One region of the Paenibacillus sp. FSL H7-0943 genome, then DNA from elsewhere that is predicted to be linked to it. Evidence: riboswitches for the same ligand, from Rfam matches in the RefSeq annotation. Region 1 holds a riboswitch; the other holds the start of a gene.
The links. A riboswitch is a leader RNA that binds a small molecule or an ion and turns the genes downstream of it on or off. The one in region 1 is predicted to bind cobalamin.
Positions count from the first base shown of each region.

Region 1 (7,898 bases):
GGATAGTTGTCCAGCGACCTTTTTGCCGGCATTGGACATTGTAGGTGTAGCAGCAGTCATGTAGATGTTGCTCATAGCCCAATAAGCTTCTTTTACAAGCTCAAGACGTTTCTCAGCTGGCTCACGGTGCATCAGGTACATAGCAATAATCATATAACGTTCTTGTGGAAGCTCCATTACACGGCCGTCAAAATCATGCGCCAAATAACGGTCGGATAGCGTAAGCAGGCCGATATAGTCAAACAAAAGGTCGCGTGTATAATCGATACACCCGCCTAGTTCGATAATTTGTTCTTTGGTGTAATGACTTAGAAGTTCTTCGCGATAGATTCCTTTTTTCACGAGATCCGTAATTAGTGGATACAATTCACCGTAAGGCTCTTCTGGATAAGCTTTGTAGCGGCGATGAACGGCAGCTTTTTTATAAAGGGTAGTCAGAAGGGCGCGGGCAGCTGCGAACTTCCAGTTAGGCTCTTCTTTTGTTACAAGCTCTAGAGCGCTCATGGTGAAGGCATTGCTGATTTCTTCTCCACTTACCGAGTCACGACGCAGTTTGGAATTCACTCCACGCAGCAAAGTTTCTTTATTTAGTTGATCGAGACCTTCCAGAATACGGTCAGCGTAGACGGAGAGACGGTTCTCATCAAAAGCCAGTTGGCGATTATCAGGTTTTACTACGAATTGCGGCATAGTTAGTTCATCCCTTCTTATTTCAAATTAATTTTCAATATCAAAAATTGATATATTATAGCGCAGCAGGCTGCCACAGAAAGACCTCCGAGCCGTTCATGCTGGCCGGAATGTCGATAATGCGTTGGTTGGAGCTTCCCCGGTAGAGAAGCGTAGTATCTTTCAGTTCTTCTACAAATCTTCCATCTATTAACACCTGACACTGTTTAAGTAGATTCCACTCCGGCGTACCGGGAAGGGCTGTAAGTTCTTCGTACGTATAACCACTGTAAATCCAGATTGAGAACCCTGGCAGTACAGTGCGAAGCTCATGAATGAACCCCAGCAACTCTTCTGCTGAGAAAAAAGGATCGCCGCCTGCCAGTGTCAGACCATCCAGCAAAGGGTTAGCGGCGATTTCTGCAATGATTTCATGTTGTCGTTCTAAGGTGAAGACTTCTCCATATTTAAAGTTCCATGTCTCGGGATTAAAACATCCCGGGCAACGATGGCGGCAGCCGCTGAGAAAGAGGACGGCCCGCATGCCCTCTCCCTCGTTAATCGACTCCGGATAGTAACCGCAAATATTCATAGATGCTTAACGCGATCCCGTACTTCAGCTTGTTTGGCGGCATTAAAGCGGGTCTGATAGTCGCCGGTTAAATAACCTGTAACTCTGCGCAAACGGCGGATGTGCACGTCATTCTCATGTGCGTTGCAGGAAGGGCAGTTTGTCCCAATTACGCCTTCGTATCCACAGCTGGAGCAGCGGTCAATCGGATGGTTAATGCTGAAATAACTGACCTGTTGTTCGAGCGCATATTTAATGATTTTGATAAAAGCCGATGGGTTGTTGCGGGCATTGCCGTTTAATTCGACATAAGAAATAGCCCCGGCATTGCAGTATTCATGGAAAGGAGCTTCCAAGCTGATCTTCTGAGCAGCACCCAGATCGAAGTATACAGGGATGTGAAAAGAGTTCGTATAATATTCACGGTCGGTTACGCCCGGAATGGAACCCAGTACCTTGCGGTCAACTTTGGTGAATTTACCGGACAAACCTTCTGCTGGAGTTGCGAACAGGGTGATGTTAAGATCCAGTTCCTCACTTTTCCGATCGCAATAGTCCCGCATATGACGCACGATAGCCAGCGCCTTGGCATGAACTTCCATATCCTCGCCATGGTGTTTACCGTACATAGCTTTCATACATTCCGCCATACCGATGAAGCCAAGAGACAGACTGCCATGCTTCAGCAGATCGCCTACAGTGTCATCAGGTGCAAGATGTTCGCCGCCTTCCCAGACGCCTTCTCGCATCATGAAATCGGAAGCTTTAGCTTTTTGTGCGGTTTGGATGTGGAAGCGATGAAGAAGTCCTTCCAGCGCAATATCCATGTAATGATTTAGATCTTCATAGAAGCCAGCTTCGTCTGCGATGGTACGTCTGCCTGTTACTGTGCCGTGTGCCAGACCTAGCCGAACCAGATTCAGTGTATTAAAGGAAAGGTTGCCCTTCCCAGAGCAATGATTACGCCCAAAACGGTCACCGAGCACTCGGGTTCGGCAGCCCATTGTAGCGAACTCCGTATCAGGATCACTTGGATCATAATACTGCAAGTTGAGCGGAGCGTCCAGATTAGCGAAGTTTGGATATAGTCTGCGCGCAGAACATTCAGCCGCTTTTAGGAACAGTTCATAGTTAGGATCGCCTTGCTGTTGATTGATTCCTTGCTTGCATTTGAAGATTTGAATCGGGAACACCGGTGTTTCTCCGCTGCCAAGTCCGTTCATAGTTGCGGTTAGCAGAGAACTGATCACAAGCTGACCTTCTGGTGAAGTACAAGTACCGTAGTTGATGCTGGTAAACGGTATTTGTCCACCGGATCGGCTGGACATGGTATTCAGATTATGTACCATACTTTCAGCCGCTTGCAGAGTTTCGATTTCGGTTTCCTTTAGTGCAAAACGGAACGCTCTTGGATATAACTCCGCCAGATCGGTCCGGCTCATCGTAATCTCGCCCAAAGATTCATCAGCTTGTCCTTCTTCAAAATAATCCAGACCCTTGCGGAACAGCTTGGCGAAGGATTTGGTTACATAAGGTGCCAGATCATAGTCGAGTTTATTGGCGGATACACCACCATATTGAGCATTTTGCTGGGATTGGAAAATAATCGCTACCAGAGACATAGCTGTCATTATTGAGTTCGGAGGACGAACGCTGCCGTTGCCGGTATTGAAACCTTCACGGAGAAGTTTATCAAACGGGATAAAAATACAGTTCGTCGTTCCAATCGCGTATTGATCCAGATCATGCACATAGACGACATTGTCATCAATAGCCTGCACTAGCTGTGGCGGCATCGTAAAATTGCGGGCGTACCATTTTGAATATTCACTGCCGAACTTGCTCATTTTACCGGAGAAACTCTCTCCATTCAAATTGGCATTCTCGCGCAATAGGTCCATATCCCGACTGTCGATAATATCCCGGCCTAAATCAATGAGCTCTTCTAAAAGAACTTCCCGTGCATTTTCTACTCCATTAAATTGTCTCTCCAACAACGTCATTGTACAGCTCTCCTCTCAGTATAAAAGAAAAACATCTATCATCAAATCCATATATCCATAAGAAGTTGGACTGCTATAAGCAGTCGTATATTTGTTCAGATTACATAAAAAAAGCATCCCCTACCCGAGGATGGCAGAAAATGCCCGATGCGTTATGTAAATATCCACACGGATATTTGCAGAGGTCTCTACGCAGATGACCGCATGCGGACACCATCCCTGTTCCTCGCAGGCATCAATAGTTGGTGTCGTCGAAACAGGTAGGTCTCCTGGCTTCCGTGGGATCTCTCGGCGCCTTCCCAAGGGTGTTCCTAACCCTCAGTGGCATTTGCCGGGAGATGTGGATTCTCAAGCTTCCCAGAAGCTTAAGAAGGCCATCCGGTTACAGTGGCGGGACCGCAGCGGATTCTCACCGCGCTTCCCTATTAAGCTCTAAATCCGGTTAAGGATCAAAGCGCCTGTCTCCACTATATTTTGTTGTCGTTAGATAAAAATAACCCAAGATGTTGTGTTTGTAAACAGTTTTTTAGAAAACCCGCGCGGGGAGCGGGTTCTTTAAAAGTACTCCACAAATGATCCACAGGCTGTCCATAAGTAATCCACAATTGATCCACAGGGAGATGCGAAATGATTCATAAATTGTCCGAAAAGATGCCACAAAGAGTCCATAAATATAGTGCAGATGACCCTAGAATTTGCTCATGAGAAAATACCCTTAGCCCAAAGTCATATTTTGGAGTAATCAGAAGAAATAGAAGAGATAAGGGAGGATAATCTTGCTTAGTTTGTGACAGAGCGGTGGAATTGTTACAATGGGAGGAGACAGCTACTATAAAATTTCGAGGAGGTATTCTCATGCCTATTGCTGAAGTTACAGTTATTCCAATTGGAACAGGCAGTACCAGTCTTAGCAGCTATGTTGCGGATATGCAGCGGGTGCTGAAGACAGTAGAAGGGATTACTTATGAACTTACGTCCATGGGGACGATCATCGAAGGGCCTCTGCAACGCATTTTTGCCGCGGTAGAAGCTTTGCATGAGTCTCCTTTTGCCGCAGGTGCAGAACGTGTCTCTACCTCACTTAAAATAGACGACCGCCGCGATAAACCCTCTACTAGCCGTGGAAAGTTAGAGTCTGTGGAGCGTAAGCTACAGGTGGATTAGCATTTTAGAAGGGCGGAAAACAGGGAGAAATAGGCTTGCGTTTCTGGCTGGAAGTTGTATAATATTTTTTGTTTGACAGAAAAACAGCGTTAAGCTGGTGTAGCTCAGGGGTAGAGCAACGCACTCGTAATGCGTAGGCCGGGGGTTCAATTCCCTTCACCAGCATATCTAAGAATGGCGCAATGGCGCGGTTTTCCGGGATTCCGGGACCGTGCCATTTTTCGTTAAATCCCCCTGACTTCTTCCATTCTTCTACCCTTTATCCGAGTAAAGTGGGTGTCTCGTCAATTTTCTCCACTTCTTTTCGGGTTCCTAGAATAGAATCTCAGATACATCGGGGCACTGCTTCCTGCAAGTTGGGGAGAACATGTGAATAAGTACCCAGGGTGATATTTATTGATGAATGGCCTAATCTTTCCTGAAGTCGAATATGATGGACAGCCAATGCCGTTCCCTGTTCTTCTGGAGAAACGTATCAAGGAAGATAAGACATGGCGCGAAATCGCTAATGAAAACGGTATGACTAGTGGTCACTGTCGAGCAGACGGAAGGTGTGGCGCAAGCTGACAGCAATCAGAATGAAGAATGGTGGAGGAGGAGCAGCATAAGCTGCTTTTCTCTTGCGGGGGCAGATCGGTTAGATGGTAATTACTATAAAAATAAAAAAAGACACCACAAGGTGTCTTAGTACAGATACTTTTCGCTCGAATTTCACGAGCTCGTCAGTGAACTGAGTTCATAAGCAAGACTGGCTACGGCTAACAGATGAAGAGATAAAGTAATATCAATGTTAAAATGTGCGGTAATATTAATTTTCATAGATAACCACGCTCCTAAAGTATAAATACACATAAAGAAAACTTTATAAAGCGCTTGGCCTGCCATCATCAGTGCCAGGTAGCCATCCTGTACAGACGCCTTAGCGTTTCGACAATAACATTATACTTAATATTTTGTGTTTTGCCAAAAAAAGGACCCCCTATTCTTGGTCGGGGTGGCGGTTCTGTGTGGTTTCTCAGCGCTTTGGAATCATGATGGTCATTGAGGCTCCACGCACGCGGCTGCAGAATGATCAAATGGAAGTTACGTTTCGGTATTCATATCTGCTGTATGCTCTGAACTTGATTATCCAAAATAACGGGCAGCAAGTTCAGAAGGTTAACGGATTTTTTATTGATACAGGTTGAATTTAATGTTTGATACTGTTGTTATGCTAACGGGAAAGGATAGTTTAATAAAGGAGTTACTTAAGACTGGAATAATGAGCAATGTGACAATTATGTCATTCTGAATTGAATATTGTTAGGTTAATCGATGGGGAAGTTTACGTGTCTCCCTTATACTGGAAATTAAATGATTTTATTTCCGAAAGGGGAGAATGCACTAATGACTGATGTAATTAAAGCAATAATACTTGGCATAATAGAGGGCTTAACTGAATTTTTACCAGTATCATCTACTGGACATCTTATTCTAGCAGGCGATTTGCTTAGCTTTGAGGGAGATGCTGCAATAACTTTTAAAATTGTTATTCAGTTGGGTGCAGTGATGGCAGTTTTAATTCTTTATTGGAAAAGGTATTTGGAGATTGGGGTTAATATGATTAGAATGGATTTTTCCAAAAGCAAAGGATTAAATGTCATTCATATGATTTTGGCTATGTTACCAGCATTAATCCTATATCTTCTCTTCAAGGACACAATAAAAAGCCAATTATTTGGCCCAACCCCTGTTTTGATCGGTCTAGTTGTTGGTGGCGTGTTGATGATCATTGCAGCGCGGAATAGGCGGACTGAAACCGCTGGTACTATCGATGGGATTAATTATAAACAGGCTTTCGGAATTGGTCTGTTCCAATGCTTGGCGTTATGGCCGGGATTTTCGAGATCAGGTTCGACGATTTCAGGTGGCCTGTTGCTTGGCACTAGCCAAAAAGCCGCTGCAGATTTTACATTCCTTATTTCTGTGCCTGTTATGTTTGGTGCAAGCTTGTTGGATTTGTACGATAGTCGTGATTTGCTGAGTTCTGACGATTTGCTTCTAATGTTAATTGGCTTTGCGACATCCTTTCTTGTGGCAATGATTGCAGTAGTGACGTTCATCAAACTGATTAAGAGACTTCGATTGGAGTGGTTTGCTCTATACCGGTTTGTTTTAGCAGCTCTCTTCTATTTAATTGTCATACAGTAATTGGGCAAATGTAAAGAAAATTGTAGCCTTAATGGATTACGGGGGAAACCCTATCGAAACCGTTATTCAAAATAGCGGAATGGAATGGACAATCTTAAGGCCGTCAGAATTTATGAAGAATGCATTATATTTTTGGGCAGAATCCATTCAAAAAGAAGGAATTGTAAGAACGGGATTCCCTGATGCTTTGGGCGTTAGAATTCACGAGGCAGATATTGCCGCTGTTGCAGTCAAAGTGCTCACTGAAGAAGGCCACCATGGGAAAATATACGCTTTAACTGGTCCGCAATCGTTATCTAACGGTATGTATTGTAAAATTACGAACTTCGCAACTTGCTAGCTTGCTAAATTATTCCTAAGGATAATTTGCTAATCAACTGCTTAAAGTTTATATACAAAATAGTCCAGACGAACCATACTTAACTTATTGATTCGAAAGTGCCGAAACCCTGCCAGATGGCGGGGTATTTCGTTATCAGGAGGTTATGAGATGAGAAGTTAAGCTGCGAATTGCTGAAGCAAGAAATCAAAGATTAGAATTCGTAGGGATTAAGCCCGAAGATGTACATAAACATTTAGTCACTTACTAGGGCGTGACCTTTGAATGCCGATATAGTTGTGAAGCAATGTATGATTACAAAAAAATGTATAAATTTTATATTGGAAAAACGATCTAAAGGTAAGAGACCAGTCTAAAGATTCGTTATATTACATAGGAATGATCATGTTGAGTAATGTATACAAAGTCCTTAAGACAGACTCTGAATTTTTAACGGCTGCTCTGTCACAGTCTCATATACTACGGGTCCATCAAAATTGCTGGAGCCCGGTTCGTTCGGGACCGATTTGAACTCAGAGCATACATAAAATAACCCCCCCAGTGAGTTTGCACTAGGAGTTCCAGTGAAGGAAACGAGGTTAGAGTTTCCTTATCAATATATGCACTATAAAGGTTGTAATCGGATATATTTTACTACCCAAAGCGGAAATGAAATAATACCATTACCTGTGTTTAAATGGACGAATTGGTCACTAAAATTTTCTTCGCAAATGCCTTCAAAGGTTTCGCCACTGATTAAGTATAGGCGCACTGGTGAATGTTCTTTTATTGACTCTTCGACTCTTTTGTTGATCAAAACAAGCCACCTCTTTTTTTAAGTGATTACATTATCACTAATGCTATACCTATAAACACATTTATCCCAACTCAACAATAAGTGTGAATTTATATGTGAAAAATAATACATATATTTATGTTTCAAAAGAGTATATACTGGATTCACTATCAAGTTGTGATTACC
Region 1 covers NZ_CP150148.1:548,625-556,522, forward strand. Annotated here, with positions in the region: gene NSQ55_RS02420 (ribonucleoside-diphosphate reductase subunit alpha) at 1-690, opposite strand, end outside; gene nrdG (anaerobic ribonucleoside-triphosphate reductase activating protein) at 746-1,261, opposite strand; gene NSQ55_RS02430 (anaerobic ribonucleoside triphosphate reductase) at 1,258-3,243, opposite strand; cobalamin riboswitch at 3,485-3,720, opposite strand; gene NSQ55_RS02435 (MTH1187 family thiamine-binding protein) at 4,099-4,407, shown strand; tRNA gene NSQ55_RS02440 (tRNA-Thr) at 4,501-4,572, shown strand; gene NSQ55_RS02445 (hypothetical protein) at 4,807-4,974, shown strand; gene NSQ55_RS02450 (hypothetical protein) at 5,415-5,594, shown strand; gene NSQ55_RS02455 (undecaprenyl-diphosphate phosphatase) at 5,794-6,597, shown strand; gene NSQ55_RS02460 (hypothetical protein) at 6,710-6,937, shown strand; gene NSQ55_RS02465 (hypothetical protein) at 7,542-7,733, opposite strand.

Region 2 (7,898 bases), 540 kb from region 1:
ATAGATTCTTACTGAACCGCTTATCGCTTTCTGATATGACGCAGGAGGAGCTTCTGGAGGTAGTTTTTTTACGGTATGGTAATGTTGTCGATTGGCAGCCGCCACTGGATAGGATTAGCAAGCAGAAAGAGAATGCGCTGCGTGCCGCTTACCGCTGGTTTGGTGAAGAGAAGCCGAATGAGGAGATTTTTACAGGATTGTCTCCGCAGGAACTAGACGATGTGCAGCTACTGGGTCGTCGTTTGCTAAAAGAGGCGCGTGTTCTGGAACCCTTTGAACGGCTTCCGCTAGCCTTTTACTACACAACTCAGCGTGAAGGGGGTCCGCTGGATTACGATGCGCTTCTGGAGCTGTTAAAGCGTAAAGCCGGTTCCGACAAAGAAATCATCTATCGGTTTTTTGCTTGGTCGCAAGGCAATCCTTTATTTACGGTTTCGAATAAAAAGCTGCAACCGGGTTACCGTAAGGCGATTCTGAAGTATTTCCTGAGCAGTGATCGTGAAGCGTTCAAGAATCGGGAATTCCGAAAGAACTATGTCGCGGCAGCTCGGCCTGCTCTGCAAAATGTGTACAATGAAGCCCGTTCCCAACTGGCTTCCCCGCTGGCGCGCTGGATCAGCCGCAGCCGATTTCGACTCTTAATCTCCGGCTCCATTACGGGTATTCTGGTGATTATTGCAATTATCGTATTCAGTATGCTGCGTCCGGATGATACGAAGACGGCTCTGCCGGGGACAAGCCCTGAGCCGACCCCTGTTCAGAGTGCAGGCAATATGCTGCCTCCAGCTTCAGTATACTTGAAGGATCAGAGCGTCGAAGGAGATAAGGGGAGCAGCATATTGGTGTTCACCTTCGCAAGTGCAGATGACTGTGTGCAGTTTCAACCGACTGAGATTAGTTTAATGTCTTCGTCTACAGAGATAGATAAAAGCTTTAAGGTCGCTGCCACGAATGGCACTTGTCCAGTGCCGTTAACGGATGGGACGGATGAGGGAAACACCGCTGACGAGTCAGATACCGCTGGCACTACTGGAGGAACAGCAGAAGGTGCAGATGCTACTAATGCTGTAGCTGATGCATCTCCGTCTCCTACGCCTTCCTCTGATACTGAGGACAGCACTGGGTTGCCTTCCGCAACAGCTGTGACTGAAGGTGAACAACCTTCCTATCAGGTTGAGGTTACATTGGAGCCTGGAGTGACAATTCTAGAGAAAAGTATGATCAAAGCCGGAAGATTTACACTGATCGTAGATCCCGATCCTAATATTCCACCAGCTTCTGATTCAAGTGCTGAACCCTCCCCAACTGCAAGTCCGGAAGGAACAGCAGAATAACAAGCTTTCTGAACAGCAATAACTACCGGAAGGTGGCGTATTGCTGTTCATTTTTTTGCTGCCCATACTAAGCTTTTCTATAGACATGCTATGTATTAATAGATATGATTATGGATGTCAAAATAAGATACTACATACTGGAAAAGGTGCAGACTCTATCAATCTAGTCGTCTGCTTAAAAGGGAAGTCCGGTGCAAGAGTCCGGCGCGGTCCCGCCACTGTATGTGCGGAGCGTTTCTTCTATAAGCCACTGCCCCGAAGGTAGGGTGGGAAGGTGAAGAACAGCGATGAAGCATTAGCCAGGAGACCTGCCTTTTTCGTGAGCGTTTCTATTCTTCGTGGGGTAAGAATGTGGAACATATACAGATGGACTGTTGGCAGGAAGCAAGCGCCGCAGCCTCAATTTGTAATCTTCCCTGACCGCCCTCCAAAGGGGCGGTCTTTATGTTATGCGTCTTATTCCCGGCAGTACCCATTCTTATACAGAAAGAGGTTAAACAATGAAGAAAATCATGTCTTCCAAGTTTGTAGCACTTGGGCTGGCCTTATTCATGGTCATTTCAATTCTAGGAACATCTCTTGCTCCGGCGGGACAAATATTTGCAGAAGCGAGCGCTGGCGCCGGTCTGGAGGCAACTGCTGCGGAGCGGATTAATGTTGCGGATGCGACTTATGCGGCTGCAGAATATCTCTTGAAAGGTGGCGTGCAATCGGATTGGCAAGCCATTGGATTAGCGCAAGCAGGGTACAAGCTGCCAGCTAGTTACCATTCAGAGCTTGAGAAAAAAGTAAAGGATGCAGCTGGAAATTTCGCCAATGTAACCGATTATGCTCGAATCGTGCTCGCAGTGAGAGCGATTGGTGCAGATCCTACTAGCTTTGCTGGTAACGGAACGACTCCTGGCTATAATCTGATTGAGAAAATTTATAATAACAGCAAGCTCAGTGAACAGACGCTTAATAATCCGGTATATGCTTTACTTGCGCTGGATTCTGGTAAATATAATATCCCAAGTGACGCGAAATGGACGGCGGATAAGCTCCTTACGGAGATTCTCTCCAAACAGAATCCAGATGGGGGCTTTGCACTAACCTCAGGCGCAAGTGAGCCTGATATGACAGCGATAACCTTGACGGCTCTGGCGGCACATAAAAATAATCCCGAAGCCTACTTAGCAGGGCTACAAGCCGTAGCCTGGTTATCCGCAGCTCAAGATAGCCATGGGGGTTACGGTGACAGTGCTGAAAGTAGCGCACAAGCAATCCTTGGACTCACATCCTTCGGAGTTGATCCTAGTGGATTAGAATACACCAAAAACAAAGTGGATCTAATGGAGAACCTGCTTAGCTATCGTCTAGCTGATGGTAGCTTCACCCATAGCCGTGGTGGAAGCAGTAATGTTCTGGCGACAGAGCAAGGGCTTCAGGCGCTGGTTGCCTATAATTTGCTGTATAAAGGAAGCAACAGTAAGCTATACGATTTTTCCAAATCCTCCATTCAGAGCTCACTCATCTACGCTCCAGTAACGATTGAGGGACCACAGGCCACGTTGGCACAAGGGTACGCCTATGCTGGCAACGCACTTGGAGCGTTAGAGAAGCTGGCGCTTCAAACGAACTTGCCGATCACGAATCCTTCGGGCAGTTATGTGACTGGCATCGGAAGTATTGCTGCTGGAAGCTTTGGTGGTTATGACGGATGGATGTATGTTGTATCGCGTGACGGAAAATGGATTAATCCCGATGTAGGCATGAGTGATTTTGTACTTAAAGATTCAGATCAGGTACTGGTTTATTATGCCGGAGACGACACTAAGCTTGTGGATTCCGTTACGCTTTCCAAAGCAAATCTTAAAGAGGGCGATTCTTTTACCGTCACTGTAACTAGTAAGACGTGGAAATGGGACGCTGCTACGAATACTTCCTCTCCTGTAACTGCAAAAGCTGCGGGTGTTCAGGTCCAAATTGGAGCTCACAAGGTAACGACGAATGCTAAAGGTGAGGCCGTATTCTCAGGAAATATGCCCGCAGGTGACTATACACTGACTGTAACTGGCTACCGTGAAGGTAAAGCCCCAACGATTGCTAAATATACAAAAGCTCTAAAGGTGATTTCTAAGAATGTAACAGCTTCGCTTACCGTTGAAGGCCCGGAAGGGTTGATTAGTGAGGGGACTTTAAAAGCCTCCAATGCCCTTGAAGCGTTGCAACAACTAGGGTCTACCGATGATTTTAAAGTAGATATCACCAAATCGTCTTATGGCAACTTTGTATCAGGTATCCATGGAGTTTCGCAAGGTACTTACGACGGATGGTGGAGCTTCGTGGTATCACGCGGCGGGGAGTGGATATATCCAAGTGTGGGTATGGATGCGTTCGAACTACAGGAATCCGATCGTGTGCTTGTCTATTATGCAGGAGAAAATACACAGGTTGTAGATTCTGTGGTGCTTTCCCCATCACAGCCAAAAGCTAATGAAGCTTTTACTGTAAAGGTTTCACAGAAAAAGTGGGTGTGGAATCAGGAAAGCTTCACTTCTGATCCGGTTATCTCACCGGCTGCAGGTGTGCAGGTTTCGATTGGTGATAAGAAGGTAATCACGAATGAACAAGGTGTAGCTGTTGTTGATGGGGGTCTCCCGGCAAATAGCTATACACTGACTGTTACCGGTTATACTAAAGACAGCGTACCGAGCGTAGCGCGTTATACTCAGTCTCTGACTGTCGGATCGTCTGTTATTGCTCCAGCAAAAGCTACCGCTACCCTCTCAGTGATTGGAGATAGCCGGAAAGGAACCATCCTAGCCAGTACAACAGTAGCTCTAAAAGAGGGCGAAACGGCTTATAGCTTACTAGTCAGTCAATTAGGGACTAAGGTAGTATCATCCGGCAACGCTGGAAGCATCTACGTGAAATCTATTGAAGGGTTGGCTGAATTTGATGGAGGCCCAAGCAGCGGATGGAAGTATAAAACGAACCGGGATGCGGATCCAAGCATCAGTGCAGACAGTTATATTTTGCAGAACGGTGATACTTTGTACTGGTACTATACCTCTGGAGAATAAGGAAGAGGAAGTTTGAGTAGGCGGGCACACTTGGATTCGGAGTAATAGCGGATCGGGTGCCCGTCCTTTTTATATTTGAGGAAAGTCGTTTTATGACAATATATACTTTTATTCGACACAATATTTAAAAAATCATCAAACTCTTAGCCCTTCCGACCGATAAAAATAGATAGATCATAAGATAATGTGAAGGCGGAGTGTAGATGAAAAATTTGAAAGTGAAATACAAAATAGGGTTGCTTTTGGTATTCGCTGTAATCATGGTTAATGTTGTAGGTGGCATAGGCATCATTACGATGACCCAAATGGCCGAAAAAACAAATGAGACATATAATGAAAATTTATTGCCTGTTTCTTACGTAGGGCAGATGCGTACGAATAATCGGGCTATTGAATCCTATCTTTTGGAGCGTTTGATTAGCGTAAATGCCAGCAAAAACAAAGAACTTTCTGAGAGTATCCAAGTGAAGGTTCAGGATAATAATGAACTTATGAACAAGGTGAAAGCGATTCAGTATAATGATCCTGCTATTGTAAGTAAAATCAAAGAGTATGAATCCTTTTTGCCAGATTATCGTGCACAGCGGGATAACATTATAAAGATTGCTGATAGTAATCATAATCAAGAGGCCTATAAAGTATTTTCAGGCGAATTTAACGAATCCCGTGAAAAAATGATCAACCTACTTAAAGGAATTAGTGATTCTTTGCTTAAAGATGCTGATGAACACAATTCAGATTCCATGGCAACCGCTAAAAGCATGCGGGTAAACAATACCATAATGATTACGTTCGCCTGGGTGATTTGTTTCGTAATTAGTATTGCAATTATTCGACTGATAACAAAACCCCTTAAAGAACTGCAAGGACTAATGAAGCGGGCAGAAGATGGAGATTTGACTGTGGTAGCAACTTACACCGCTAAGGATGAGATCGGCCAAATTAACAGTTCATTTAACAATATGCTGCAGGGCTTGCGGAAGATGATGCAAGGGATTGCAGAGAGTGCAGAACTGCTGTCAGCTTCATCGGAAGAGATGAGCGCTAGTGCTGAGCAGACCTCATTGGCTTCACAAATGATCGCTGTATCTTCTGGAGAGATTGCTGCGGGATTTGATGAGCAGACAGAGAGCATTAACAGTACAACACGTTCAATAAAAGCAATGACCAATGATATTGCAGCCGTAGAGGGCAGCAGCTATGAAATGTCGGATCTAATGGGAGTAGTTTCCGGTTCATCGGATCGTGGAGTAGAGGCTGTAGACCAAATCATTGTGCAGATGAAGGAAATTGACCTCAGTGTAACTCAGAGTCAGGAGATTGTTTCTAATCTAGGGACATTGTCACAAGAGATTAATACAATTATTACAACGATTAACGGTATTGCTACACAGACGAATCTGCTTGCGCTCAATGCTTCTATAGAAGCAGCACGGGCTGGTGAGCATGGACGGGGATTTGCTGTAGTTGCTGGAGAAATTCGTAATCTGGCGGAAGCAACTAGAAATAGTTCTTTGCGGGTTACAGATATTATTACACATATCCAAAAGCAAACCGAAAGCGCAGTAGAATCCATGGCTTTGGGTACTGAGCTAGTCACCAATGGCGTAGTTCAAAGTCATCTGGTATCTCAAGCTTTTCATGAGATTCAGACTTCCATTAAAGAAGCTACCTTACAGACAGCGGAGATTAGAGAAGCGGTTGCTCATGTGGCCATGGAATCACAAGGTGTGGCAGCAGCTATGGAACAGGTCAACGTTATATCTAGCAAAGGTGCAGAAGGTGTTCAGGACACAAGTGCAGCGAGTCAGGAGCAACTATCCGCAATGGAGGAAATGTCGGCTTCAGCTCAGTATTTAGCGGTGCTCGCAGAAGATCTGCAAAAGACATTGTCCAGCTTCAAACTATAGGCTTCATAATATTGTTAAAACCAGCAGAGCAGCGGTTCTCCAGTAACGGAGATCGCTGCTCTGCTGTTTGTGGTTATAGCAGATTGGGAGCAAGTGCGAGCCAACTGATCTCAGTTGGTCAAGGGGGAGGGATGTAAGCTGGTCTCAGTAGGTCAGGAGCGGATAGACGTAGGCTAGTTTCAGCAGGTCAGGGGGAAAGATGTAAGTTGGTCTCAGTAGGTCAAGGGGGGAGAGATGTAAGTTGATCTCAGTAGGTCAGGAGCGTATAGACGTAAGTTGGTCCCAGCAGGTTGCGGGCAAACATATGCTATGTGATCTCCAGCCCACACTAGTGGTAAGACGGAGGCGTGGAAACAATAAAAACCTAGGAGATGATCGGTATGCTCATACATCGTAACCCCGTACCCCGTAACTCGTAACTCGTAACTCGTAACTCGTACCCCGTAACCCGTAACCCGTAACCCGTAACCCGTAACCCGTAACCCGTAACCCTAGTGTTCCCGGCAGATCTCTAGTTTTTCAAACACACTGTCTACTTGATCCCCAGTTTAAGGTCATCTGGGTCCGATGCGTGGGCTCATACCCATCCCCATATGCTATCGGACTCAGTAGCCGCTATTTGCATATTAATCGCCATTGGGGTAAGTTTCGGACTCCAGTGCAGCTATTGGTGTGGAAAACGCTGATAACTGGTGTTTTTTGCACCAATAGCGGCTATGTGGACCGATAACACCCGAAACAGAGGCAAATCCAGCAATTAAGGTCATCTGGGTCCGATGCGTGAGCTTATGCTCACCCCCAAAGGCTATCGGACTCAGTAGCCGCTATTTGCCCATTTATCGCCTTTGTAGCAAAGTTTCGGACTCCAGTGCAGCTATTGGCGTGGAAAACACTGATAACTGGTGTTTTTTGTACCAATAGCGGCTATGTGGTCCGATAACACCCGAAACAGAGGCAAATCCAGCAATTAAGGTCATCTGGGTCCGATAGCGTGAGTTCATACTCATCCCAACTGGTTTGGCGGACACAGCAGACGCCATTCGCTCATTTTGTGGCTTGGGAGTGGAGTTTAGGACTCAGTAGCCGCTATTTGCCCATTTATCGCCATTGGAGCAAAGTTTCGGACACCAGTGCAGCTATTGGTGTGGAAAACGCTGATAACTGGTGTTTTTTGCACCAATAGCGGCTATGAGGTCCGATAGCATCCGAAATATAGCTAAATCCAGCAATTAAGGTCATCTGAGTCCGATAGCGTGGACTCATACTCATCCCCATAGGCTATAGGACACAGCCGCCGCTATTCGCACATTTGTCGCCATTGGAGCGAAGTTTCGGACACCAGTGCAGCTATTGGTGTGGAAAACGCTGATAACGGGTGTTTTTCGCACCAATAGCGGCTATGTGGACCGATAGCATCCGAAATATAGCTAGATCCAGCAATTAAGGTCATCTGGGTCCGATAGCGTGAGTTCATACTCATCCCAACTGGTTTGGCGGACACAGCAGACGCCATTGGCTCATTTTGTGGCTTGGGAGTGGAGTTTAGGACTCAGTAGCCGCTATTTGCCCATTTATCGCCTTTGGAGCAA
Region 2 covers NZ_CP150148.1:1,091,779-1,099,676, forward strand. Annotated here, with positions in the region: gene NSQ55_RS04715 (glycosyltransferase) at 1-1,334, shown strand, start outside; cobalamin riboswitch at 1,462-1,665, shown strand; gene NSQ55_RS04720 (DUF4430 domain-containing protein) at 1,835-4,399, shown strand; gene NSQ55_RS04725 (methyl-accepting chemotaxis protein) at 4,603-6,309, shown strand.
Region 2: linked by a shared signal. The riboswitch ahead of NSQ55_RS04720 (DUF4430 domain-containing protein) and the one ahead of NSQ55_RS02430 (anaerobic ribonucleoside triphosphate reductase) in region 1 are both predicted to bind cobalamin.